Regions from separate parts of the Proteus penneri genome, predicted to be linked through region 4. Evidence: predicted binding sites of a transcription regulator. Region 4 holds the regulator's gene; each other region holds the start of a gene.
The links. Region 4 encodes CRP, which controls carbon source genes, mostly activating them, when cyclic AMP is high. Its sites were predicted from a motif close to ATGTGANNNNNNTCACAT; they were not measured.

Region 1 (6,395 bases), 730 kb from region 4:
GTTTGGCTGTAATTTCTCACCAAATAAGGTGATATCGGCAAGCCCTGGCATCGCTAATAATCCCGCCATGACCGCACCAATCGATGTTGATGCGCCCAATTCTTTAGCGGTATTTATCCCAATCATAATAGAGAGATACGCAAATACCGTACTACCAATTAATTTGAATAATTTAAATAGTTCAGGGAACTGCTCAACTAAGCCCGGTGCGACTAAACGGATAATATTAATTAACCCCATAATCAAACCGCAGCCAATTAAAGCAGGAATGGTAGGAACAAAAATAGCCGCTAATGTATTTAGCATACGGCGGATTGAGAAGCCTTTTTTCACTGAGGTTGACGCTGGCTTATCTTCACTACTTGCTGAACTTTTTTGCATACGTTTATTCATGATGGAATAAACTTTTGCCGCAGTCCCCATTCCGACAATCACTTGATGCTGTTCGCCATTAAATACAACGCCTTTAACGCCTTCGACTTGTTTTAAAGCGTCTGCATCAAAAAGTGAACTGTCCTTTAAAATCAGTCGAATGCGAGTCATGCAATGTGTTAGGGTTGCCACATTTTGAAACCCACCAGCGTGTTTTTCTATTTCTATTGCTAACGTGTCGAGATGTTCTATTTTATTAGCCATATGCGTGCCTGCTAAAGTTTAGAGTGTTTACTCATATTGTTATTAGTTAAATAGGGCAAGTTGCTGTTGTAGCGAACGATAAGGATATTGCTGTGTGATTTGCTCAACTTTCTCCACACTCAGATGAAGCTCATACATCAAAATGGCTTTTCTAGGATGATAATTAACCATTTGTAACAAGGCTCTGGCTCTTTCATGTGAAATTCCACACACTTCGCTGACAATACCTTCAGCACGACGTTGCAATTTTTCATTACTCGCAATCACATCCACCATCAGGTTTTTATGCACTTTCCCGAGCTTAGTCATTACACTGGTGCTTAACATCCCTAGGATCATTTTTTGAGCTGTACCACTTTTCATTCTTGTGGAGCCGGTTAACACCTCTGCGCCTACGTCTGGTGCAATAGATAGATCAGCAATCTCGCTCATCTTACTTTTGCCACGCGTGGTAATAGATATTGTTAACGCTTTTAGTTTCTTACCATATTGCAAAGCCGCGACAGTGAAGGGAGTACGACCACTTGCGGCAATACCAATAACAACATCTTTATCACTGACATGACGACGTTGAAGCTCTTCAATTGCCGCCTCTCGGCTATCTTCAATATTTTCAACCGCTTTTAGCATTGCATCATGACCACCTGCAATAATTGCCTGTACTAATGTAGAAGGTACACCAAAAGTTGGCGGACATTCGGCACTATCTAGTACAGCTAATCGGCCACTGGTTCCCGCGCCAACATAAAAAATACGCCCACCTTTTTGCAAACGTTCAGTTATTTTTTCTACTGCTTTAGCAATAGCAGGTAATTCTTTTTTAACTGCATTTGCAACCGTCATATCTGCACTATTGATTAGCGTAACCAACTCTAAAGCACTTAATTCAGAAAACTGTGTTGTTTCTTGATTGCTTTCATTTTTAAGACATTCGCTTAATGCATCTTCTTTCATCACCACAACCTTATGAAATCATATTTCAATTAAAATTACATCCAATGAAATTGTATTTCAAGACTATTTGTCACGATGCTGTGAAATGAATCACATTAAGCCCTGTTTTTTGCTTTGTAAGAAATTCAACAGTGGCTATAAAAATAAAGTAATCAATTGATTTTAAATCAATTCCACTTACCATCTAAATAAGATAACAAGTGGAATATAAAGATATAATAGTGCGGAGGTGTACTACTTCGCTTGCGCTAAAAACTGCCCAAACTCTTCAATGCTTGGATAAGAAGATTGTGTGCCTTTTCCGGCAACACTTAAGCCTGAAAACATCACCGCTTTATTTAATGCTTCTTCAATATTATTAGTGTGAACATAATAATGGGAAAAACAACCAATAAAGGCATCGCCGGCTCCACTGGTATCTATTGCATCAACTTTAATAGCAGGAATGTACTTTTCAATTTCGCCGTTCATCCATAATGCCCCTTTTTCCCCTAACGTAACGATGACATTCTTAAAGCCTTTTTGTAGTAAAGAACAAGCGGCTTCGCGAATTTCATCCATTGTAGTGATTGGCATACCGGTCAATATTTCAAGTTCAGTTTCATTTGGAACAAAAAAATCACAACGAGCAGCAATATCAAGATCTAATGCTTTTGAAGCGGGAGCTGGGTTAAATAACACAGGAATATGGTGTTTATTGCCGAACTCAATAGCGTGATAGACCGTTTCAAGCGGGATTTCTAATTGCAGTACAATTATTTTGCATTTTTTCAGGCTATCTGTCGCTCTATCAATATCTTCTGGCGACAAATGTTGATTAGCCCCTTTAACAATTAAAATGCTATTTGATGATTGGGAAGTCACAAAAATAGGTGCAACACCACTTGTTGTACCGGGTACTTTTTCAACATAGCGTGTATTAATGCCATAAGACTCTAAATTCATGATGGTGTTATCCGCGAAAATATCATCGCCGACTTTTGTCAACATCATCACTTTTGAATTTAATTTAGCAGCAGCAACTGCTTGATTAGCGCCTTTACCACCACAACCCATTTTAAATGCCGGCGCCTCAAGGGTTTCACCCTCTTTTGGCATCCTATCTATATAGGTGATCAAATCCACCATATTTGAACCAATCACTGCAATATCCATAGCGCCTCTTACTCTTATGTGAAATTTCTAAATGTGAAAATAGTGACATTTTGATAGATATATAACAGTATAATGTTATTTTTGTATCATCTGTGATTGTTATCTCATTAAAACGGCTCTACTATGTTGCCAAACTAACATAAGTGAAAAATAACAATCTTTTTACTAAGGAATAGACTATGCGTCCATTAGCTAATTATATCGATCATACCCTTCTTGCTGCAGATACAACTGAATCACAAATCAAGAAATTGTGTGCTGAAGCAATTGAACACGGTTTCTTCTCTGTGTGTATTAACACTTCTTACATCCCTTTAGCAAGAACTTGCCTTGAAGGCAGTGATGTAAAAGTATGTTGTGTTGTCGACTTCCCATTTGGTGCTGGTTTAACAGCAACAAAAGCATTTGAAGCGGCTGAAGCTATTCGTCAAGGCGCGCAAGAAGTCGATATGGTTATCAATATCGGTATGTTAAAAAGCGGTCGTTTAGACTTCGTAAAACAAGATATTGAAGCAGTAAAAGCAGCTTGTGGTAATACAACTCTGAAAGTGATTTTAGAAACTTGCTTATTAACTGACGACGAAGTACGTTTAGTGTGTGAAATGTGCCGTGAGATCCGTGTTGATTTTGTGAAAACATCGACAGGATACAGTACAATGGGCGCAACAGAACATCATGTTGCTTTGATGCGTAAAACCGTTGGTGATGAAGTTGGCGTGAAAGCATCTGGTGGTGTTCGCGATCGCCAAACAGCATTAAACATGATCAAAGCAGGAGCAACACGTATCGGCGCTAGCGCAAGTGTCGCTATCGCAACAGATTCAGATGCACCTGAATCAAATTACTAATTATTTAGCGTATCTTTTTTTGGAGTACGCTATTCGATAATACAAGGATCCTTCGGTGATAGAGACCAAACAGCACGAACGTTTGCGCCGCCTCAGTGAATGTATAAAACGCTCAGGTCGCATACATCTTAAAGACGCCGCAAGGATCCTTGAAGTTTCTGAAATGACGATTAGACGCGATCTCAGCGCTGATGCTGAAAACCCGTTCCCAATGTCATTATTAGGTGGCTATATTGTTGCATTAGCCCAACCTCATGCAGGCTCACTATCAACATCATCCGATATTATTACGCCAGATCAAACTGAAGAACTTCATATTCCTAATCTTGCCGCCGGTATGGTCTCTGAAGGCGATGTTCTTTTTTTCGATAACGGACAATTTATTCCCACACTGATTGAGCTTATTCCCGATAACCTGCATTTCACTGGGATCTGTTATTCTCATCGAGTCTTTTTGGCCTTAAGCCAGAAAAAAAATGCCACGGTATTACTCTGTGGAGGTGAATACCGCCCTAAAAGTGATTCATTCTTCAATCCAACCCAACCTTCTTATCTTGATAGCATTAATCCTAAAAAAGCCTTTATTTCAGCTGAAGGTGTCCATCTTGATTTTGGCGTTACTTGTTATAACATCGACGATCTTTATATGAAGAAAAAAGCGATGGATAAATCTATTCGTAAGATCTTACTCACCAAATATCACTATTTTGATGAAACAGCGACAGCCAATATGGGTGATTTAGCGCAATTTGATGTTGTTATTACTGATAGAAAATTAACGGATGATTACGAAGAGTATTGCCGAAAAAGCTCAGTAAAAGTGATTTATTAATTAAAAGTAGATAACTAACTAAAATAGATAATAAAGAAAAATTAACCTTAAATTAAATAAATTATATTTATTCTCTTTGATAAAAATAAAGAAAAACAACACCAACTTTTAATTGCTAAAGCAAAAAAAAGTGGTTACTATGCCTGCGATTTATTATTTTATCCATTTCACTTAACTGCAAGGAGGTATCCCATGACAACAACAAATATGAATACTCTTTGCGGACAATCTCAGAAGTAATCCTTTTTTCTTTCTTTTTGCTGTCCGCCAACCAATTTATTTTTTAATCCTTTACATTATATGGATTGGTATATGGACAACTGTGTTCATTATTTATCTGATCGCGTTTGCTATAACGAACGGCATTAGGTAGCCGTATTATTTGTGCCAATAAACAACTGATTTATGAAGAAGCACCACAATCTTATAAATCGATTGAGACTGTGATTGAAAGTATGGTGAGCATTGGATTAATTGAGGTTATTGCTCGTTTAAAACCCGTGATCACCTACAAAACAAGTGGGAAGATGGCGTAATGTTATTAATCTAACAAAAACAAAGCCACGATTTTTAATCGTGGCTTTTTTAAGACAACAATACCCTGCAATAAGATTTTTTAAATTAAAAAATCAATAAAGCGTATAGAGCGTTTTAATAAATAAATCTTACTGTTAATACATTTATTTTATTTAATTAATCTTATTTATTTTAATAACATCACATTTATTTAAATATAAACGTTATTGATACTGATTAATTAAACGGGTGCTGGTGTATTGCGCATTTTAACAGTGAACGTCACAACAGCAGAAGCGACTAATGCAATTATCATAAACATAAATGCACTGTCATAACTGCCGCCACTCGCTTTAATTAAGAAGCCCATAACCGGTGCGGAAACAACCCCCGCCATTTGGCCACCGAAGTTAACAATTCCTGAAGCACGACCCATGATTTTATTGGGGATAGTATCCATTAAAATACCCCAGAACATTGCCATGGCAAAGAACATAAACAGTGCTGAAATACACTGATATACAACAGCCATATCCGCACTTTCAACAGTATAAGTCATATATAAGAAGCCCGCGGCAATCACTGCGGTGATCATATATAACCATTTACGCTGTGCTTTGCATTTATCAGAAACATAACCGCCTAATAATGTCCCACCCGCACCAAATAAGAATGGAATAGCCGCCATTACCCCTGTTTTAGCCAAAGAGAATTCACGAACAGTAATTAAATAGCTTGGTAACCACGTTGAAAATCCCCAAAAGGTAATATCAAACAGAAACCAAATCGCCGCCATTTGCCATAACACTGGCATTTTTAACACATCTTTAAAAGGTACGGCTTCAACAGGTTTATCCGTTAATGTGCCATCCGCTGCTAATTCATCGAGATCTTGTTGAGTAATACTTGGGTGATCTTTTGGGTTATCACGAGTAAAGAAATAAATACCCGCTGCAATTAATAAGCCCGGAATACCTAAAACAATAAACACCATATGCCAGCCAAAAGCGCCGATAATACTGGCTGCAACAATGACGGCTAATGCTGGTCCTAACGTATTGACTGTTGATTGAATTGCCGTTGCACGACCACGCTCTTTAGATGGGAAATAAGTCGAGATCATTTTCCAAGAAGCGGATGGAAAACAGCCTTCACCAATACCAAATAAGAATCGCACTGCTAACATTAACGGTAATGTAAACACCATACCCGTTAAACTGGTGAAGACTGACCACCATGCAATGCCAATTGCCATAATTTTACGAGCACCAAAGCGGTCAGCTAAGAAACCACCCGGTATTTGGAATGCCGCATAACCGACAAAGAACGCACTGATGATTAAGCCTTGTTGTGTGGTATCAAGATTAAGATCACGCCCAATAAAGGGTAATGAAACACTCATTACCATTCTATCTAAAAATGAAAGTAACCATGCTAACCAAATTAAGGATAAA
Region 2 (6,395 bases), 1.9 Mb from region 4:
TTATTATTAGGTATTCGGTATTTTCGTAGCCGATGGCCAGCACCACTAATTGCTATGGTTGTAATGACTTATCTTAGCTGGCAATTTGATTTAGCAAGTTATGGTATTGCTATTGTGAATAAAGAAGCAGGAAATGTTGATCTATTCCTGCCAGTCGTGTCGATGAATGGATTTCATCCTAGTGTATTACGAGAGTTATTGGTTCCATCTATAAACTTGGCTGTCATTAGCTTTGTGAGTTTTATGATGACAGCTCGCAGTTTTGCCAGTAAAAATGGTTATGATGTCGATGCAGATCAAGAATTAAAAGCATTAGGTATTGCCAATATTGCGGCAGCACTTTCACAAGGATTTGCTGTAAGTGCAGCAAGTAGTCGTACCGCAGTCAATGATTCTGTCGGTGGTAAAACGCAATTAGTTTCTATTATCGCAGCACTGGTTATTCTACTGGTGCTATTATTTATGACAGATTTCCTCGCCTATATTCCATTATCTTCACTTGGAATTGTGTTGATCGTCTCTTCATGGTCACTGCTGAGTATTCGTCATATTTGGTCTTATCGTAAACGTAATAAACAAGCATTTACATTGGCATCATTCACCTTGTTAGCAGTGTTATTAGCAGGGGTGATTAATGGTATAGGCTTTGCGGTCTTATTAGGCTTATTACAATTTTTACGTATTGTTTTTCGACCAAGCGATCAGCTATTGGGTATCGATGAGCAAGGAATGGTTCACTCAATGAATAAGGATAATGGTATTGAACCTATCGATGGCTTAATGATGTACCGTTTTAATTCACCACTGACTTATTTTAATGTGGGTTATTTTAAAAAACGGGTACTTCAACTTGTTGATAGTGCACCTCAACGTCCAGCTTGGTTAGCGGTAGATGCAGCTGTAAGCTTTACCTATGATGATGTCAGTGTATTTGCCGCTATTGATGAACTAATACGAGAGTTGCGAATAAAAGGCGTTAAATTGGTTTTGGCAGGACGGAGAACAGAGTTAAATCGCTGGATTGAACGTAACAAAATTTCGCTCAATGAAGATGACTTGATTATTGCTCCTGATCTCTATTTTGTGATCAGACTTTATCAAAGCCGACAACAGATCAAAGAAAAACAGAAAGAAGCAAGAAAAGAAGCGTTAAAGCAAGAAGCTGAAAGCCAAGAAGCAGAGAGTAATAAAACATCGATATCAGAAGTATCAAGAGAGAGTCAGACTTCAACACCTTAAGCATTCCAGCTAAGTTTATGAGTGGTAATAAATAAACAGTAAAATCCCGTGATAAGTCGTTAGCTTATACACGGGATTTTTTATCGATAAGTTTTATGGGGAGTTATGTTTTGAATAAATTAGCGCATTTGTTGCGTTGTGTATTTGTTTTCAACCAACATAAATAAACGAAATAGGTAAATAATCATCCATGCTGAAGCCATATTTTTCAGAAGATAGAATAAGAAATTATGGATAAGATCAGGTAGTTGAATAGTTAGATTACTCACAAAACCAATGCCAAACTGCAATAAGATCCAAATACCTAAAGCAGGAATAAGTGAGCCAGATTCACTAAAGCCAATTTTCCAGCCTAAACGAATTGCACTACCCATATTTTGTTGGCGCACTAAAACAACGGGGGCTAATGCAAAACCAATAAGTAAAATGATGCCAGGAATAATCATCACCATAAAACCTGCGCTAATTAAAATAGAGCACAGAACAATTAATAAAAACATTTTTGGTAAGCGAGGTAAGCACGCGTTAAATGTTTGCCCAAGAGTAACATTGTGACCAGCAGAGATTGCCATAGCGAACATCAATAAGGTGAGAACCAAGATGCTTTGTTGTAATGTTTCAAATGCATACAGTGATAACACTTTTTTGGCAATACCCACGACACTGTTTGACATTGCTTCTAACTCCGCAGGAGAAGCAGAGGAAAGCTGTGTATTTTTAAAATTAGCCACAAATTCAATCATCACTTGGTATTCTTGAGGATTAGGGCCAATTAAGACATGAATTATCGCTAAAATAACAGCAAGGATAGCGGAAAGTGTAACAATACTACGTCGTTCATTCTTATAAAAATTCAGACTGTCTCGGTAGATTGTGCGTGCCGTGGTAGGCATGAAACTGCTCCTATAAAAAATAGACTGTGTCAATGCGCGCTATTGTACCTTCTACAACAACAAAATGGGATATTTTCTCTTACTTCTCTTATTTGGTTTTTTTCTTGTTATCAGTAATTAGAATATACTTATTATTTAAAATAAATAAAACATTATTTTAACATAAAAATAACCTTATTTTTAATTACATTTATCAGGATATTTTTATTCAAAAATTATTAATAAAAATAAATTTAATTATAAGAAAAAATTGTATTAATCGGTAATTTGATGCAGATCAATTATAAATAATCGCATTGATAAATAATAATAAGAGAAATAACACTTTCTGCAAAAATAATTCCAAAGTTGTGATCGGTATTAGATCATAATTATCAATAAATGGTTATATTTTTAGCGGAGATTTTACTTATTACAGGAATGGGTTAAATAATGAAAAAACTTTCTGCGCTTATTTTAGCGGCTGCAACTCTTGCGCCTTCTATTTCTTTTGCTCACCAAGCAGGTGATTTCTTATTCCGTGCAGGTACTGCAACTGTTCGCCCTAATGCAGGTTCTGATAATGTATTAGGTATTGGGCATTTTGAAGCTAATAATAATACCCAATTAGGTTTAACCTTTGGGTATATGATCACTGATAATATTGGTGTTGAGCTATTAGCAGCTACTCCTTTTGAGCACAAAGTATCATTAACAAACTTTGGTGAAATTGCGACAGTTAAACATTTACCACCAACATTAATGGCACAATATTACTTTGGTAATGGTGAAGATAAATTACGTCCTTATCTAGGTGCAGGTCTTAACTTTACCACTTTCTTTGATGAAAAATTCAATTCAGCGGGTAAAGGTGCTGGTTTATCTGACTTAGATCTTAAAGATTCATGGGGCTTTGCTGCACAAGCGGGTTTAGATTATAACCTCGATAAAAACTGGATGCTGAATGCGTCTGTTTGGTGGATGAATATCGAAACGGATGTTAAATTTAAAGCAGGTGAAGATAGACAATCAATCAGCACACGTTTAGACCCATTTGTCTTTATGTTTGGTGTGGGCTACCGTTTCTAATTATTCTTTCTTTAAAAGAATATCTTATAATGAAAAAGCGAAGTTTATCTTCGCTTTTTTTATCTTTTAAATTTGAACCAAGCCTTTCACTTTTAGATTATATAAATTCTCTCTTTTATTGTTGAATACATCATTTATGAGTAATTAAAAATAGAGATAAAACAAAAGATGCATTTTAAATATAATATTTAATATTTAAACATTAATAAAAATGCATCTTATATATATCTTTTATTTTTACCTTCTTAATAAGATAAAACAGTGTATTTTTATTTATTAAAAACCAATGGTCTTTTTATAAATAAAATAGGGTAATATATAGATTCATTTTAAATGCAACTTTATTTTATTTTAGTGGAAGTGCTTTGTGTATCAAGAGATAGAAAGAAATAAAAAAAGAATAAAAGAGGGTTAAGAGAAGCAATATTCATAAAAATAAGAAGGTTGGTTTTTAATCATTAAATGATTAATTATTCTTTTTAATTGTTCTCTTTACGAACATTTTTTCAAGTCGAAGTGAAAACACCCTTTTTTAATCTATTTGCGTTTTTTATAAAAATTGATCTGCTTTATGATAAAAGCTAATACTGATAATGGTGTACTTGACAAAAAAAGACCACCGAAAAGGTGGTCTGAAAAGTAAGGCTAAAGGAAGACTAGAATAAAGAAAGGATCAGCGAATCACCATTGAGTTGATAACACCTTTTACGCCAGTTACTTTACGGGTTGTTTCAATGGCACGATTAGCATCCGCTTGAGAAGAGACAAAACCACTTAATTGAACTTTACCTTTAAAAGTCTCAACGCTAATTTGTGTTGAGTTAAGATTTTTTTCACCAATTAGTGCTGTTTTAACTTTGGTAGTGATCACGGAGTCATCAAAATAACCCCCAGTACCTTCTGATGTTGCAGTTGGAGAACATGCAGACAACGTAAATGCCATCAGTAATGCCGCCATAACAGCGGAGATTTTTGCCCATAGTTTCATTATCAAACTCCTTATACATTGCGTAATTAATTGAGTATCTTTGAAAAGAAAATATAAAGCGCTTTATAAAGTATGTGCAAAAAATAAAATTTTGCCAAATTTTTATAGGTATTGATTATGTTACTTTAAATGGAGAAAAAAGAGGGATTGCGCCATTTCATGCGGACTAAGCACCAAAACGGGCCTTCAAAAGCGTGAGTCAATTAATAATGAATTAAGAGTAATCCGCTTAGAAAAATAGCAAACTATTCTCCTAAAGCGGATTGATTATGATAGTTAAGAGAGTGTAGCTGCTTTCATTTCTTGGACAAATTGAGTAAGCGCTTTAAGCATCACTTCAGGTTGATGAAGATTTTTCTCAATAATTTGTACAACGGCTGATCCTGAAATAGCACCCGCTGCACCATTTGCAATCGCCTCTTTCACTTGTTTTGGCTCTGAAATGCCAAATCCTTGTAATGCTGGGGGCGCATTATAGGTTTTTAGCTTGTCAGTAAGATGTGTTAGTGATTGTTCTGCGCGTTTATCTGTGCCAGTTACACCTGCTCTTGATAGTAAATAGGTATAACCTTTACCTGACGCTGCTAACTCTTGTAAAAGCTCATCATCAGCATTAGGCGGGCAAATAAAGATTGGAGCGATATTCGCTCGCTTTGCTGCCTCTCGGAACGCTTTTGATTCACGTAAGGGCACATCACCAATTAAGACAGAATCGACACCAGCTTGTTGGCATTTACCATAAAAATTATCAATCCCATTACTAAAAACAAGATTGGCATAAACTAATAGGCCAATAGGAATATTAGGATGCTTTTTACGTACATTAGCTAAAAGTGCAAAGCAATCAGTGGGAGTTACGCCAACATTGAGGGCACGTAAATTAGCACCTTGAATAGTAGGGCCATCTGCAAGAGGATCGGAAAATGGAATACCAATCTCTAAAGCATCTGCGCCACCTTCAATTAATGTATCAATAATTTGTAATGACAGCTCAGGAGAAGGATCACCTAATGTGACAAAAGGAACGAATGCGCCTTGCTGTTGTTGTGCTAATGCCTCAAAGCATACTTGATAACGGCTCATTAGATTTCTCCTCTTGCTGCTAAAATATCGTTTACAGTAAAAATATCTTTATCACCACGGCCTGATAAGTTCACAATTAATAACTGTTCTTTGTCAGGATTTTGTGCAATTAATTTCAGTGCATAAGCCAATGCATGAGAAGATTCTAAAGCTGGAATAATTCCTTCTCGGCGAGAAAGTGCTTTAAATGCTTCTATGGCTTCGTCATCGGTAACAGAAACATAATCAGCACGACCAATGCTGTTTAAATGTGCGTGTTGTGGTCCAACTGATGGGAAATCAAGACCCGCTGAAATTGAATATGACTCTTCAATTTGTCCTTCATCAGTCTGCATAATTGGGGATTTCATCCCAAAATAGATCCCTAATTTTCCATGTTTCAGAGGTGCGCCATGTTCACCTGTTTCAATGCCTTTACCCGCAGGTTCAACGCCAATGAGTTGCACAGGTGTTTCTGGAATAAAGGAAGCAAATAAACCGATAGCGTTAGAACCACCACCAATACAAGCAATAACAGCATCAGGTAGACGACCTTCACGCTCTAAGATTTGTGCTTTGGCTTCATCACCAATCATACGTTGAAACTCACGGACAATAGTTGGATAGGGATGAGGGCCTGCTGCTGTTCCTAATAAGTAATGCGCGCGATCGTAACAGCCAGACCAGTCGCGCAACGCCTCATTACAGGCATCTTTTAAGGTAGATGAACCACTATGAACGGGAATAACTTCAGCACCCATTAAACGCATACGAAAGACGTTAGGTGATTGACGTTCGACGTCTTTTGCACCCATATAAATACGACACTTCATATTAAGCAGTGCACAGGCCAAAGCCGTTGCAACACCATGTTGACCTGCCCCCGTTTCTGCAATAATTTCGGTTTTACCCATACGTTTTGCTAATAAGGCTTGGCCTAATACTTGGTTAGTTTTATGAGCGCCGCCATGCAGTAAATCCTCACGTTTTAGATATAAACGAGTCCGCGTGCCTTCTGTTAAATTACGGCAAAGAGTTAATGCTGTTGGTCTACCTGCATAATTTTTTAATAAATCTTGGAATTCTTGCTGAAAAGAGGGATCGTTTTGTGCATCAATAAAAGCTTGTTCGAGTTGATCCAACGC
Region 3 (6,395 bases), 920 kb from region 4:
CTTATGATGCTGATATTGATAAAGTAAAACAAGTATTGGGTGACGTTGTTGCAAAAGACAAACGTATTCAACATGAACAAGACGTGACGATCCGTTTACATGAAATGGCGCCATCTTCATTAAATTTTGTGGTACGAGTTTGGACAACGAATGCTGATGCATGGCCGGTTTATTGGGATTTAATGGAAAATTTTAAACGCGCATTAGATGCAAATAATATTGGTATTCCATTCCCACAAATGGATGTTTATATGCATCAAACACAAAATACAACAGCTAAAACCGAGTAGTTTTACAGTAAATTGATGACATAAAGCCACGTTAATAACGTGGCTTTTTTTGTCTTTATCGCCATTAGTTTTTCTTATTACCGATAAGAATGATTCATTTCCTCTAATATCAAAACCCCTCTATTATTCAGCTAATATCTAACGAATAATTATTAAGGTATTTTGCATGTTTACAACTTTTTTTCAGGGTTTTTTATTAAGTGCTGCCATGATTTTACCTATAGGTGCTCAGAATGCTTTTGTTTTACAGCAAGGGAGTAAAAAACAATTTCATTTAATGAGTGCATTTTTATGCGCTTTAAGTGATGTTGTATTAATAACAGCGGGTGTTTTTGGTGGCAGTGCATTACTTAGTCAATCAGAAACGCTTTTATTATTGATCACATGGGGAGGCGTGGCATTTTTACTTTGGTATGGTTGGAATGCATTTAAAACAGCTTTTTCAAAAGATATTGAACTATCACAAAGTGAAAATCAGGTAAAAAGCCGTTGGCGTGTGATTGTGACATTAATTGCTGTAACTTGGCTTAATCCTCATGTTTATTTAGATACTTTTGTTGTGATAGGCAGTATTGGTGGACAATTAACCACAGATCTTCGCCCTTGGTTTACAATTGGTGCAGTATTTGCCTCTATAAGTTGGTTTTTCGCATTATCACTACTTGCGGCTTGGTTTTCTCCAATATTAAGCAAAACACGCTCTCAACGTATCATTAATTTGTTTGTAGGATGTGTAATGTGGTTTATTGCTGTGCAATTAGCGGCTCAAGGATGGAAAACTCTCTTTTAATCTTAAAGAACTTTACATCATATATGCTAATGTTCTTCTTAGTCCTAAAAACAGGGCATTAAAATTTATTTTGTCAGGGGGTTTTTGTGAAATTAAAAGCGATTGTATTAGCATCCGTGTTTACGTTGGGATTACCTTCCATTGCACTAGCTGCATCGGAGCCAGAAGGACCACATATTACAACATCGGGTAATGCGACAATTAAAGCAGCTCCTGATATGGCGACATTAAATATTCAGGTTAGCGAAAGAGCAAAAGATGCTGCTCAGGCTAAGAAACAAGTTGATGAGCGTGTTGCAAAATATTTTGCCTTCTTAAAAGAAAATGGTGTTGTGAAGGAAGATATCGATGCTGCTAATATTCGTACTCAACCAAACTATGAGTATGATAAAAAAGCAGAGCGTTCGGTGATTAATGGTTATACAGCAACACGTACTGTTAATGTTAAAATTAAGAAATTAGAACAGCTTAATACGCTACTTGATGGCGCATTAGCGGCGGGTTTAAATGAGATTAATAACGTTGAATTTGGTGTTAATAATCCAGAACAATATAAAGCGAAAGCACGTGAAGTGGCGATTAAAAACGCGATTGATCAAGCAAGTTCAGTTGCAAAAGGTTTTGGCGCTGATTTAGGGGCAGTCTATAGTGTAAGTTATCGAGCACCAGAGGCAACGCCTTATCCAATCGCACAAGTGCGTATGGATGCAATGACATTGAAAGCACAAGCACCTGCCGCCGTACAAGAAACTTATCAACAACAAAGTATTGAGTTTAAAGATTATGTGGATGTGGTTTTTGAATTAAAACGCACTAAATAATTGTACTGCGATAAAATAGAATAGGCTTCAATATGAAGCCTATTCTTTATGGTAACAAGATAAAATAATGTATTACTCTTCACCTTGTTTTAAAACCTTACGGCCAAAATCAATTAGTGCATCTGTTACTTTTCTCATTGTTCTACTTTCTGGTGCAAAGCGGTGCCAATAGAGCATACGTCGTTGGCAAAGTCCCGGTGTTAAATCAACCAACTCTCCACTTTTTAGTTCATTAGCAATTTGTAGATGTGGGATCATGCAACATGTCGAACCTTGTTTAGCTAATTGCACAAAGGCTTCAGAGGAGTTCACGATATGACACGGCACACTACCTGGAGATAAACCGAAATTTTGTTGTAAAAATGCCTGATGCATATCATCAAGATGGTCAAATGCGACTGCTGGCGCTTTTAATAACGACGACTTAGTTACACCATTTGCAAAATAACGCTGGGCAAAATCAGGTGAGGCCACAAATAGATAATCAAGAGCGCCTAATTGATCGACAAGGCAACTTGGTAGTGCTTGTGGTTGAATACTGATGGCACCAACGACTTCACCTCGCCTTAATCGTTCTTGAGTACGAGTTTCATCCTCTACTTGAATATTAAGACGAATAGGCAGTTGCGTTAAGACAGGGTGCAAAGCGGGTAATAACCACGTTGCCAAACTATCCGCATTCACCGCCAAAGAGAGTAAAAGAGGTGTAGAGCCGCTATTTTCATCACCTAACCATTGCTCTTCAAGCAATTCTACTTGATGCAATAGCGCTAATAATTTTTGTCCTTGCTCAGTGGGTTGAGGTGGAACAGTTCTGACTAATAGCGGCTGTCCAAATAAATTTTCTAACTGTTTGATACGCTGAGAAACGGCAGATTGTGTAATACATAACTTTTGCGCGGCTCTTTCAAAACCACGTTCTCGAATGACGGCATCAAGGGCTTGTAATGCTCGATAATCAGGGCGTTTCATTAACAGACTCTCTTCGATTTTATATTCTATTGCTTACTATGCCATATTTTTGGTTGTAATGAGTTAAAATGTTGCTTCTCAGTTTTTGATGTGTCCGGTGCTAGTTTTGAATGCAATATGCTATTCTTAATCCATTAATGTGATAAATAAGGTTTTTTAAATGACTCAGGATGAATTGAAAAAAGCAGTAGGTTGGGCAGCGCTTGAATATGTAAAACCAGGCACGATTGTGGGTGTCGGTACTGGTTCCACGGCTTCTCACTTTATTGATGCATTAGCAACAATGAAAGGTCAAATCGAAGGCACTGTTTCAAGTTCAGAAGCATCAACTGCAAAATTAAAAAGTTACGGCATTCCTGTTTTCGACTGTAATGAAGTCGATTCTTTAGATATCTATGTTGATGGTGCTGATGAAATCAACCACCATATGCAAATGATCAAAGGTGGCGGTGCTGCATTAACGCGAGAAAAAATTATTGCAGGTGTGGCAAAAACATTTATCTGTATCGTTGATGAATCTAAACAAGTCGATGTATTAGGTAAATTCCCTCTACCTGTTGAAGTTATTCCAATGGCGCGCTCTTATGTCGCTCGTGAGTTGGTTAAACTGGGTGGCTTGCCTGAATATCGTGAAAACGTGGTAACAGATAATGGAAACGTTATTTTAGACGTTCATAACTTAACAATTCTTAACCCTATTGAACTGGAAAATAAAATTAACAGTATTCCAGGTGTGGTTACAGTAGGATTATTTGCTAATCGTGGTGCAAATGTCGTTTTAATGGGAACGTCTGAAGGCGTTAAAACGATTAAGTAAGATGATTAAAAAGAGGTGGCAATGGCGACCTCTTTTTAAAATTATTTTAGAAACTGCAAATTCAGTGATATATATCACACCATAGTTATATCTCTCTTTAAAATCCTGCCTTTTTCAAAGTCAAAATCATTTTACTCGGTAGAAAATCGCTTTCTTTATCGCTTATTCTGTCATCACTGCAATCGGTTGTATTGCCACAAACTCTATTTTTGTTATGTTGTTGAGACAGGATTTTGTTTTTCATTAAATGTAACAACGATAGGGCAGGGTAAATGGTCAAAGTATCTTTGGAAAAAGAAAAGATAAAGTTTCTACTCCTTGAAGGTGTGCACCAAAGTGCAGTAGAAAATTTAAGAGCTGCGGGTTATACCAACATTGAATATCACAAAGGCGCATTATCGGACGAAGAATTAAAAGAAGCTATCCGTGATGCACGTTTTGTTGGTCTTCGTTCCCGTACTCATTTAACAGAAGAAATTTTTGCAGCCGCTGAAAAATTAGTTGCTGTAGGATGCTTCTGTATTGGGACCAATCAGGTTGATTTAGATGCTGCTGCTCGTCGCGGTATTCCTGTTTTTAACGCTCCTTTCTCAAATACTCGTTCCGTGGCTGAGATGGTGCTAGGTGAATTACTGTTATTACTGCGCCGTATTCCGGAAGCAAACGCGAAAGCCCACCGTGGTGTTTGGGATAAGCAAGCCAAAGGTTGTTTTGAAGCGCGCGGTAAAAAACTAGGTATTATTGGTTATGGTCATATTGGTACACAGTTAGGTATTTTGGCTGAAAGTGTGGGTTTAGATGTTTATTTTTATGATATTGAAAATAAACTGCCACTGGGTAATGCAACGCAAATTCGTCATCTGTCTGAACTATTGAATATGTGTGACATTGTCAGCTTACATGTACCAGAAACACCATCAACAAAGAATATGATTGGTCATGAAGAAATTCAGCGCATGAAACCAGGTTCAATTCTTATCAATGCTTCTCGAGGTACTGTGGTTGATATTCCTGCTTTAGCGCAAGCGTTAGAATCAAAACATTTATCTGGTGCTGCCGTTGACGTGTTCCCATCTGAGCCAGGTGCAAATAACGATCCTAACGATCCGTTTGTCTCTGAACTTATTAAATTCGATAACGTGATATTAACGCCTCATATCGGTGGTTCAACACAAGAAGCGCAAGAAAATATTGGTTATGAAGTTGCAGGTAAATTAGCGAAATATTCAGATAATGGCTCTACGTTATCTGCGGTTAACTTCCCAGAAGTATCACTGCCAAGCCACGGTGATGATGTAAACCGTTTACTGCATATTCATGAAAACCGCCCAGGTATGATGAATAGCATCAATAAAGTGTTTACTGAAGAAAATATTAATGTAGCCGCACAGTATTTACGTACATCAGGTAATGTAGGTTATGTTGTGATTGATATTACAACACAAACTAAAGCTCAAGCTGAGTTAGTGTTGCAGAAACTAAAAGAGTTACCAGGTACAATTCGTGCTCGTATGTTGTACTAAATAAACGATTTTAATATTAAGTATAAAGGCTCAATAATTTGAGCCTTTATTTTTATGATTCATCACTTACTATGGTTTATTGCTGTGTCTGTTGTTGCCACAATTGCTGATAAAGTGTTTTATTATTTAATAAATCTGTATGTGTACCTTCTTCTAATATACGACCTTTATCAATGACATAAATATAATCTGAAATAGAAATGGAATTAAGTCGATGAGCGATACAAATTACCGTTCTATTTTTACAAATAGCAGGAAAGGTTGCTAAGATTTCAGCTTCTGAGCCATAATCTAATGCGGATGTTGCCTCATCTAAAATAAGAATGCGCGGATTAGGTAAAAGTGCCCTTGCTAGAGCAATGCGCTGACGCTGCCCCCCTGATAAATTACTTCCTCTTTCTCCTACTTGCGTATTAAACCCATTAGGGAGTTGAGTAATAAAATTAAAAGCCCCTGCTAATTTGGTCGCTTCAATAATATCTTCTTCGTTACAATCAGGTTTTGATAAACGAATATTTTCCATAATAGTGCCACTAAATAAAAAATTATCTTGTAAAACAACACTAATCGATTGGCGTAAAGCAAGGGGATCGGCAATCGCGAGATCCATGCCATCTATATAAATTTGCCCTTGTTGTGGGGTATAAAAACGTTGAATTAAACGTGTGATGGTACTTTTCCCTGAACCTGATGGTCCTGTAATACCAATAAACTTTCCTGCAGGAATAGCGAAAGAAAGTTGTTCAATCACATCTGGAGTATTGTCTGTATACCGAAAGCGTACATGAGAAAATTCTATATTTCCTTTAATATGCGGTACAGTGGCAAGCCCTTGATGTTGATACTCTGTGGGAGTATTGAGGATCTCGCCAATACGACGTATTGAGATGCTAGTTTGTTGAACATCTTGCCAGAGTTGAGCTAAACGTAAAATAGGTTGTGTAATATGAGCGGCAAACATATTAAAAGCCACTAATTCTCCCACACTTAACTGTGCCTTCATAATTAAGTTCACACCATGCCACAAGATAATTGCCATAGTAATTTTATGAACAGCGCCAATTAATTGCTGAGCAAGTAACGCTTTTTTGGCAGCAGAAAAACGCTTAAGAATATGGTTGGTGAGCTTATATTGCCATTTTTCAATAAATTGGTTTTCTGTTGCTGTTATTTTAATGGTTT
Region 4 (6,395 bases):
CTGATGTCAGAACACTCCCCAACAACATTGAATATCAACTTACAGAATTTGGTGGGCATGTGGGATTTGTTGGTGGAAAACTCTCAAAACCTGTGATGTGGCTTGAAAGCCGAATACCTGACTGGTTATCCGCTTATTTGGAGAAAACCCAATGATAATTCCTTGGAATGAGCTTTCCGCAGAGACACTTGATAATCTTATTGAAAGTTTTGTTTTACGAGAAGGCACTGATTATGGTATCCAAGAGAAAACGCTTGAACAAAAAGTCGCCGACGTAAAAAAACAACTTAAATCGGGTGAGGTCGTGTTGGTTTGGTCTGAACTTCATGAGAGCGTTAATATTATGCCAGCATCGCAGTTTCGCTCTGGTTAGTTATTCAAAGCAAACAATGCATCGCCATCAATAAGGGCCAACCTTATTTAGCAAAAGGATAACCTATGTCAATCAAGCATCCTATCATCGCAGTGACTGGCTCGAGTGGTGCAGGAACTACCACAACAAGCCAAGCTTTTCGTAAAATATTCCAACAACTCAATGCAAATGCCGCATTAATTGATGGAGATAGTTTCCATCGCTATACCCGTCCCGAAATGGATATGGCGATAAGGAAAGCGAGAGAACAAGGTAGACATATCAGTTATTTTGGCCCTGAAGCAAATGATTTTAGCCTACTGAGCAAGACATTAAGTCAATATAGTGATACAGGACAAGGTCAATCCCGCAAATATCTACACTCTTATGATGAAGCAACACCTTACAATCAATTACCAGGAACATTTACCCCTTGGGAACCCTTAGCCAATAATACTGATGTTCTCTTTTATGAAGGATTACATGGTGGCGTTGTTACTAACGAACATAATGTAGCTCAACATGTTGATTTATTAGTCGGAGTTGTTCCTATCGTAAACCTAGAGTGGATACAAAAGCTTATTAGAGACACCACTGAAAGGGGACACTCGCAAGAAGCGGTAAGAGATTCGGTTGTACGCTCAATGGATGATTATATTAGCTACATTATTCCTCAATTCTCGCGCACTCACATTAATTTCCAACGAGTCCCAACTGTTGATACTTCAAACCCTTTTTCTGCCAAAGCAATTCCCACTCTTGATGAAAGCTTTATTGTTATTCGTTTTCGAGGCTTAACCGATATTGATTTTCCCTATTTACTTGCGATGCTGCATGGCTCATTTATGTCGACAATAAACACAATTGTTGTACCGGGAGGGAAATTAGGATTAGCGATGGAATTAATTATGGCGCCATTAGTCAAAAAATTATTAAATGGCGAAAAGATAAGTTAACCAAAATAAAAATTATCTCTATAAAAATAATATCCCATTAATTAAGGGATATTATTTTTCAAATTAAACTTTATTTTAAAATATCAAATTTAGTCAGCGTTTTTTATTTCAAATGAATGCGTAATATTGGCTGCTTTTCCTAACATTAAAGAAACAGAACAATATTTTTCTGCAGATAATTGAACAGCTCGTTCTACGATTTTATCCGTTAATTCCTTACCTGAAACAATAAAATGTAAATTGATATCAGTAAATAAACGAGGAGCTTCTTCGCGTCGTTCTGATGTTAATTTTACTTCACAATCAGTCACTTGGTGACGACCTTTTCGTAAAATGCTTACAACATCAATAGCGCTACACCCACCCGCAGCAATTAATACCATTTCCATTGGGCTTGGGGCTTTATCTCCTGAATTCCCATCCATCATAATTTGATGGCCAGATGAAGATTCGCCGACAAAAGATAAATCTTCAACCCACTTAACTCTCGCTTCCATTTATTTTCCCCCTAAAGATGACAGAAACTAAAAGAGTACATTCTCATAATTCAACTAGCAATTAGCAAATAGGTTTATTATGCTGACTGCGTAAAACGAGACTTAATGCACTAATTGTGTTAAAAACAATATCTGCTTGATGATAGTGGTTAAGATCAATGCATTATTTTCTCATTTATTATAATCTACTCCATATTAACTTACCGTGTTCTCAGGAAGTTAATAGGTCAAGATAGGATTTTTAAGCACGCTGTCTCAAAAGGGAGCCTATCCGTTTTGAAAGGCTGCATTTAACGTACAGAGGATAACGCGAATGGTTCTCGGCAAGCCGCAAACAGACCCGACTCTTGAATGGTTTTTGTCACACTGCCATATTCACAAATATCCATCCAAGAGCACGCTGATCCACCAAGGTGAGAAAGCGGAAACACTTTATTATATTGTTAAAGGTTCCGTGGCTGTTCTTATTAAAGATGAAGAAGGAAAAGAAATGATCCTCTCCTACCTAAATCAGGGGGATTTCATCGGTGAACTTGGATTATTTGAAGAAGATCAAGAACGTAGTGCATGGGTTAGAGCAAAAACAGCCTGTGAAGTAGCAGAAATTTCCTATAAAAAATTCCGCCAATTAATTCAGGTTAACCCTGATATTCTGATGCGCCTTTCTGCTCAAATGGCGAACAGATTACAAACGACATCAGAAAAAGTAGGCAACCTTGCTTTCTTAGATGTAACAGGTCGTATTGCACAAACCTTATTAAACTTAGCAAAACAACCCGATGCAATGACGCATCCTGATGGCATGCAAATTAAAATTACACGTCAGGAAATCGGTCAAATCGTTGGTTGTTCACGCGAAACTGTAGGCCGTATTCTGAAAATGTTAGAAGATCAAAATCTGATCTCTGCACACGGTAAAACTATCGTCGTTTACGGGACTCGCTAAGTTTCCCAGCCCGAACAAACAATAGCCCGATACAAAGGGCTATTGATAACAAATCTGTATAAACCCCATTCTTGCGATGGGGTTTATAATAATGCCTACCCTTTTACAAACTCCGCAATAGCCGCTTTTAATGCCGCCATTCCTTCTTGTAGCTCTTCTTGAGTAATAATTAATGATGGTGTAAAACGCATCACATTCGCTCCTGCGTTTAACATCATTAAACCATGTTTGGCAGCAAGGCCGAGTAACTCTTTGGCTTTACCTTCATATTGTGGTGCCAATTGCGCACCAATCAGTAAACCTTGCCCACGGATTTGCGAAAAGACATTGTACGTTTGATTGATTACCGCCAGCTCATCTACAATCCATTGATAGCGCTTTTCAACCCCCTCAAGTACTTCAGGTGTATTAATCAAATCAAATGCGACATTGCCCACTGCACAAGCTAATGGATTACCACCATAAGTTGTGCCATGAGTCCCTACGCCCATTACAGAAGCTATTTCATCTGTTGTTAACATCGCACTGAGTGGAAAACCACTTCCTAGCGCTTTTGCAGTGGTAATAATATCAGGTGTCACATCATAGTTCATATAGGCGAAGAGCTTACCTGTACGGCCCATACCTGTCTGTACTTCATCAAGAACAAGCAGAGCTTGGTGCTTATCACACAATGCACGTAACCCTCTCATAAACTCAGATGTTGCAGCTGTTACGCCACCTTCACCTTGAACTGGCTCTAAAACAATGGCGCAAGTGTGATCATCTATTACTGCTTTAACAGCATCTAAATCATTAAAAGGAACATGTACGATATCGGCAGGTTTTGGGCCAAATCCATCGGCATATTTAGGTTGTCCACCAACAGATACTGTAAACAACGTTCTACCATGAAATGCATGGTGAAAAGCAATAATTTTAGTTTTATAAGGACTATGGCGAGTGATGGCATAATGGCGAGCCAATTTAAATGCTGCTTCATTCGCTTCTGCGCCTGAATTGGCAAAAAAGACACGTTCTGCAAATGTGTTATCTATTAATTTTTGAGCTAAACATAATGCAGGTTCATTAGTAAAAATATTACTAACATGCCAAAGTTTTTCACTTTGTTCTTTCAAGGCTTGGTTTAGAGCCGGATGAGCATGCCCCAATGCTAAAACAGCAATACCACCAGCAAAATCAATATACGATTTTCCTTGCTGATCCCAAACACGACTCCCCACCCCTTTTACAGGAATAAATTCTGCGGGTGAATAAATTGGCAACATTACTTGATCGTAAGTTGCCCTGTTAATGCTTTGCGTTGTCATTACCCCACCTGATCGTTATTCATGTTCAATATGAAAATATAATCACTAAATATGAATAAAAAATCAAATGTGGTTTTGTATAAAAAGACGTTATTTCGCTATTTAAATGCTATCCATTTAATATTTAAGGAAATTATTTAACAGCTCATGTCCTTGTTCACTTAAAATACTTTCAGGGTGAAATTGAACTCCTTCAATTGGCAGAGTACGATGACGAATTCCCATAATTTCATCAACATTTCCATCATGCTGGCTCCATGCCGTCACTTCAAAAGGTACAGGCAATGTTGTCGCATCAATCACTAAAGAGTGGTAACGCGTCACACTTAAAGGTCGATTAAGTCCTTTAAAAACACCTTGTTGATTATGATGTATTAATGAATTTTTACCATGCATCACTTCTCGCGCTCTGACAACCGACGCACCAAAAGCTTGCCCTATTGCTTGATGTCCAAGACAAACGCCAAGAATAGGAATTTCACCGGCAAACCGCTGTATAGCCTCAAGAGAGATCCCAGCTTCATCAGGAGTACAAGGTCCTGGCGAGATCACTAGATGTGCTGGCATCATCTTTTCTATCTCTTTAAGTCCGATCTCATCGTTACGCTTAACAACAACCTCAGCACCCAATTCACAGAAATACTGATAGAGGTTGTAAGTAAACGAGTCGTAATTATCAATAAGTAACAGCATATTAGCCTATCCGACTGATTTTCTTATCATTATCTATTTTATTACTATTTTAAAGCGAGTGTAGATTTGCCAAAATAGCTCGTTGTTTAACCGACTTGGGTACAACAAAGCCGATTATCATAGCACAGGTATAAAATATGAATAGTAAGCAAGAAAACCTGCTGGTTTATTGCGCAATAACAAGAATGACGGTAATTGATGATGAATAGAGTGATTAATAGTGTAATGAATACTTATTGCAGGAGATCACACGAAAAAAAGAAGGATAAAAATATTTTTTTCGTACTAAAAACCCCGGAATGAAAACATTCATTCCGGTTTATATGCTTTCTATCTTATTAGAATAAGTAAATATCCTATCCTAATAATGCGTTTATTGTTTTACAACTTCCGCAGATAAAATAGTGACCGTTTTTACTGGCACATTTTGGTAAGGTCCAATATTCCGAGTAGGCGTTTGTGAAATTTTATCAACGACATCCATTCCTTTCACAACTTTACCAAAGACAGCATAGCCAAAATCACGTTGGCCATGATCTAAAAATGCATTATCAGCCACATTAATAAAGAACTGGCTGGTTGCACTGTCTTTATCTGACGTGCGCGCCATGGCAATAGAGCCTTTTACATTACGTAATCCATTGTCGGCTTCATTTTTAATTGGTGCTCTGGTTTGTTTTTGCTGTAAATCAGCAGTAAAACCACCACCTTGAACCATAAAACCAGGAATAACACGATGAAAAGTGGTGCCGTTATAGTATCCATCTTCGACATACTGAATAAAATTTTTCGTTGTTATTGGGGCTTTTTTATTATCCAGTGATATTTCAATATTGCCTTCAGAGGTGACTAATTTAACGAAGGTTTCTCCCGTTGCCATTGCAAAAGTCGCTGTTGTTAAAGTGCAAGCGGTAACGAAGGTGACAAGAAAACGTTTTAACATGCAGGGATCCTTTACTTTAATAGTCTACAACTTACTTAATATGCAGCGATTCTAATTCGCTGAGGTAAATAGTGCCAATCATTTACCTTTATTTACGCTCAATAAGTCTAATTACGCTATAGCGGAGTAAATTTTAATTTTTAATCGCTGTTATAAGTCATTAAATTGCGCCAAAATAGAGCAAATAGATATTTTAGATATTCATTTTCATGCAAAATTGAAATGAGTATGCATGAAAAGCCGCATTATTTCAGAGAGGTTTATACCATAATGACCCAATTTAATTACCAAAAAGCACATTTCATCATCAGTGCACCTGATATCCGCCATTTACCACCAGATTCAGGAATTGAAATTGCCTTTGCGGGTCGCTCTAATGCCGGTAAATCCAGTGCTTTAAATGCGTTAACCCAACAAAACGGATTAGCCAGAACCAGTAAAACGCCAGGCCGTACGCAATTAATCAACCTTTTTCAAATTGAAGAAGGTTTACGCTTAGTTGATTTACCTGGCTATGGTTACGCCCAAGTTCCTGAAGAAATGAAGCGTAAATGGCAACGCTCTTTAGGTGAATACCTACAAAAAAGAGAGTGCTTAAAAGGTGTAGTTATTTTAATGGATATTCGTCATCCATTAAAAGATCTCGATATGCAAATGATTGACTGGGCTGTTGGCTCAGAGCTTCCGACTCTCGTTTT

Region 1: a site for CRP is predicted at 2,777-2,794, ahead of deoC (deoxyribose-phosphate aldolase). Genes of this name have one in related genera too.
Region 2: a site for CRP is predicted at 2,398-2,415, ahead of ompW (outer membrane protein OmpW). Genes of this name have one in related genera too.
Region 3: a site for CRP is predicted at 3,753-3,770, ahead of serA (phosphoglycerate dehydrogenase). Genes of this name have one in related genera too.

What each region holds. Positions count from the first base shown of each region.
Region 1 covers NZ_CP059690.1:3,919,034-3,925,428, reverse strand. The annotation lists gene H1225_RS17810 (PTS transporter subunit EIIC) at 1-636, opposite strand, end outside; gene murQ (N-acetylmuramic acid 6-phosphate etherase) at 679-1,590, opposite strand; gene rbsK (ribokinase) at 1,825-2,745, opposite strand; gene deoC (deoxyribose-phosphate aldolase) at 2,925-3,593, shown strand; gene deoR (DNA-binding transcriptional repressor DeoR) at 3,649-4,425, shown strand; partial or broken gene H1225_RS17785 (RtcB family protein) at 4,782-4,961, shown strand; gene H1225_RS17780 (MFS transporter) at 5,183-6,395, opposite strand, start outside.
Region 2 covers NZ_CP059690.1:1,310,545-1,316,939, forward strand. The annotation lists gene H1225_RS06015 (SulP family inorganic anion transporter) at 1-1,239, shown strand, start outside; gene H1225_RS06020 (YciC family protein) at 1,359-2,132, opposite strand; gene ompW (outer membrane protein OmpW) at 2,565-3,200, shown strand; gene H1225_RS06030 (BON domain-containing protein) at 3,874-4,188, opposite strand; gene trpA (tryptophan synthase subunit alpha) at 4,465-5,271, opposite strand; gene trpB (tryptophan synthase subunit beta) at 5,271-6,395, opposite strand, start outside.
Region 3 covers NZ_CP059690.1:2,271,458-2,277,852, reverse strand. The annotation lists gene mscS (small-conductance mechanosensitive channel MscS) at 1-290, shown strand, start outside; gene argO (arginine exporter ArgO) at 457-1,080, shown strand; gene H1225_RS10400 (oxidative stress defense protein) at 1,167-1,901, shown strand; gene H1225_RS10395 (LysR family transcriptional regulator ArgP) at 1,974-2,873, opposite strand; gene rpiA (ribose-5-phosphate isomerase RpiA) at 3,034-3,690, shown strand; gene serA (phosphoglycerate dehydrogenase) at 3,963-5,213, shown strand; gene H1225_RS10380 (type I secretion system permease/ATPase) at 5,290-6,395, opposite strand, start outside.
Region 4 covers NZ_CP059690.1:3,193,891-3,200,285, forward strand. The annotation lists gene H1225_RS14360 (hydrolase) at 1-155, shown strand, start outside; gene H1225_RS14365 (YheU family protein) at 152-373, shown strand; gene H1225_RS14370 (phosphoribulokinase) at 439-1,308, shown strand; gene H1225_RS14375 (OsmC family protein) at 1,398-1,805, opposite strand; gene crp (cAMP-activated global transcriptional regulator CRP) at 2,119-2,751, shown strand; gene argD (bifunctional acetylornithine/succinyldiaminopimelate transaminase) at 2,847-4,061, opposite strand; gene H1225_RS14390 (aminodeoxychorismate synthase component II) at 4,179-4,754, opposite strand; gene ppiA (peptidylprolyl isomerase A) at 5,128-5,697, opposite strand; gene yihA (ribosome biogenesis GTP-binding protein YihA/YsxC) at 5,968-6,395, shown strand, end outside.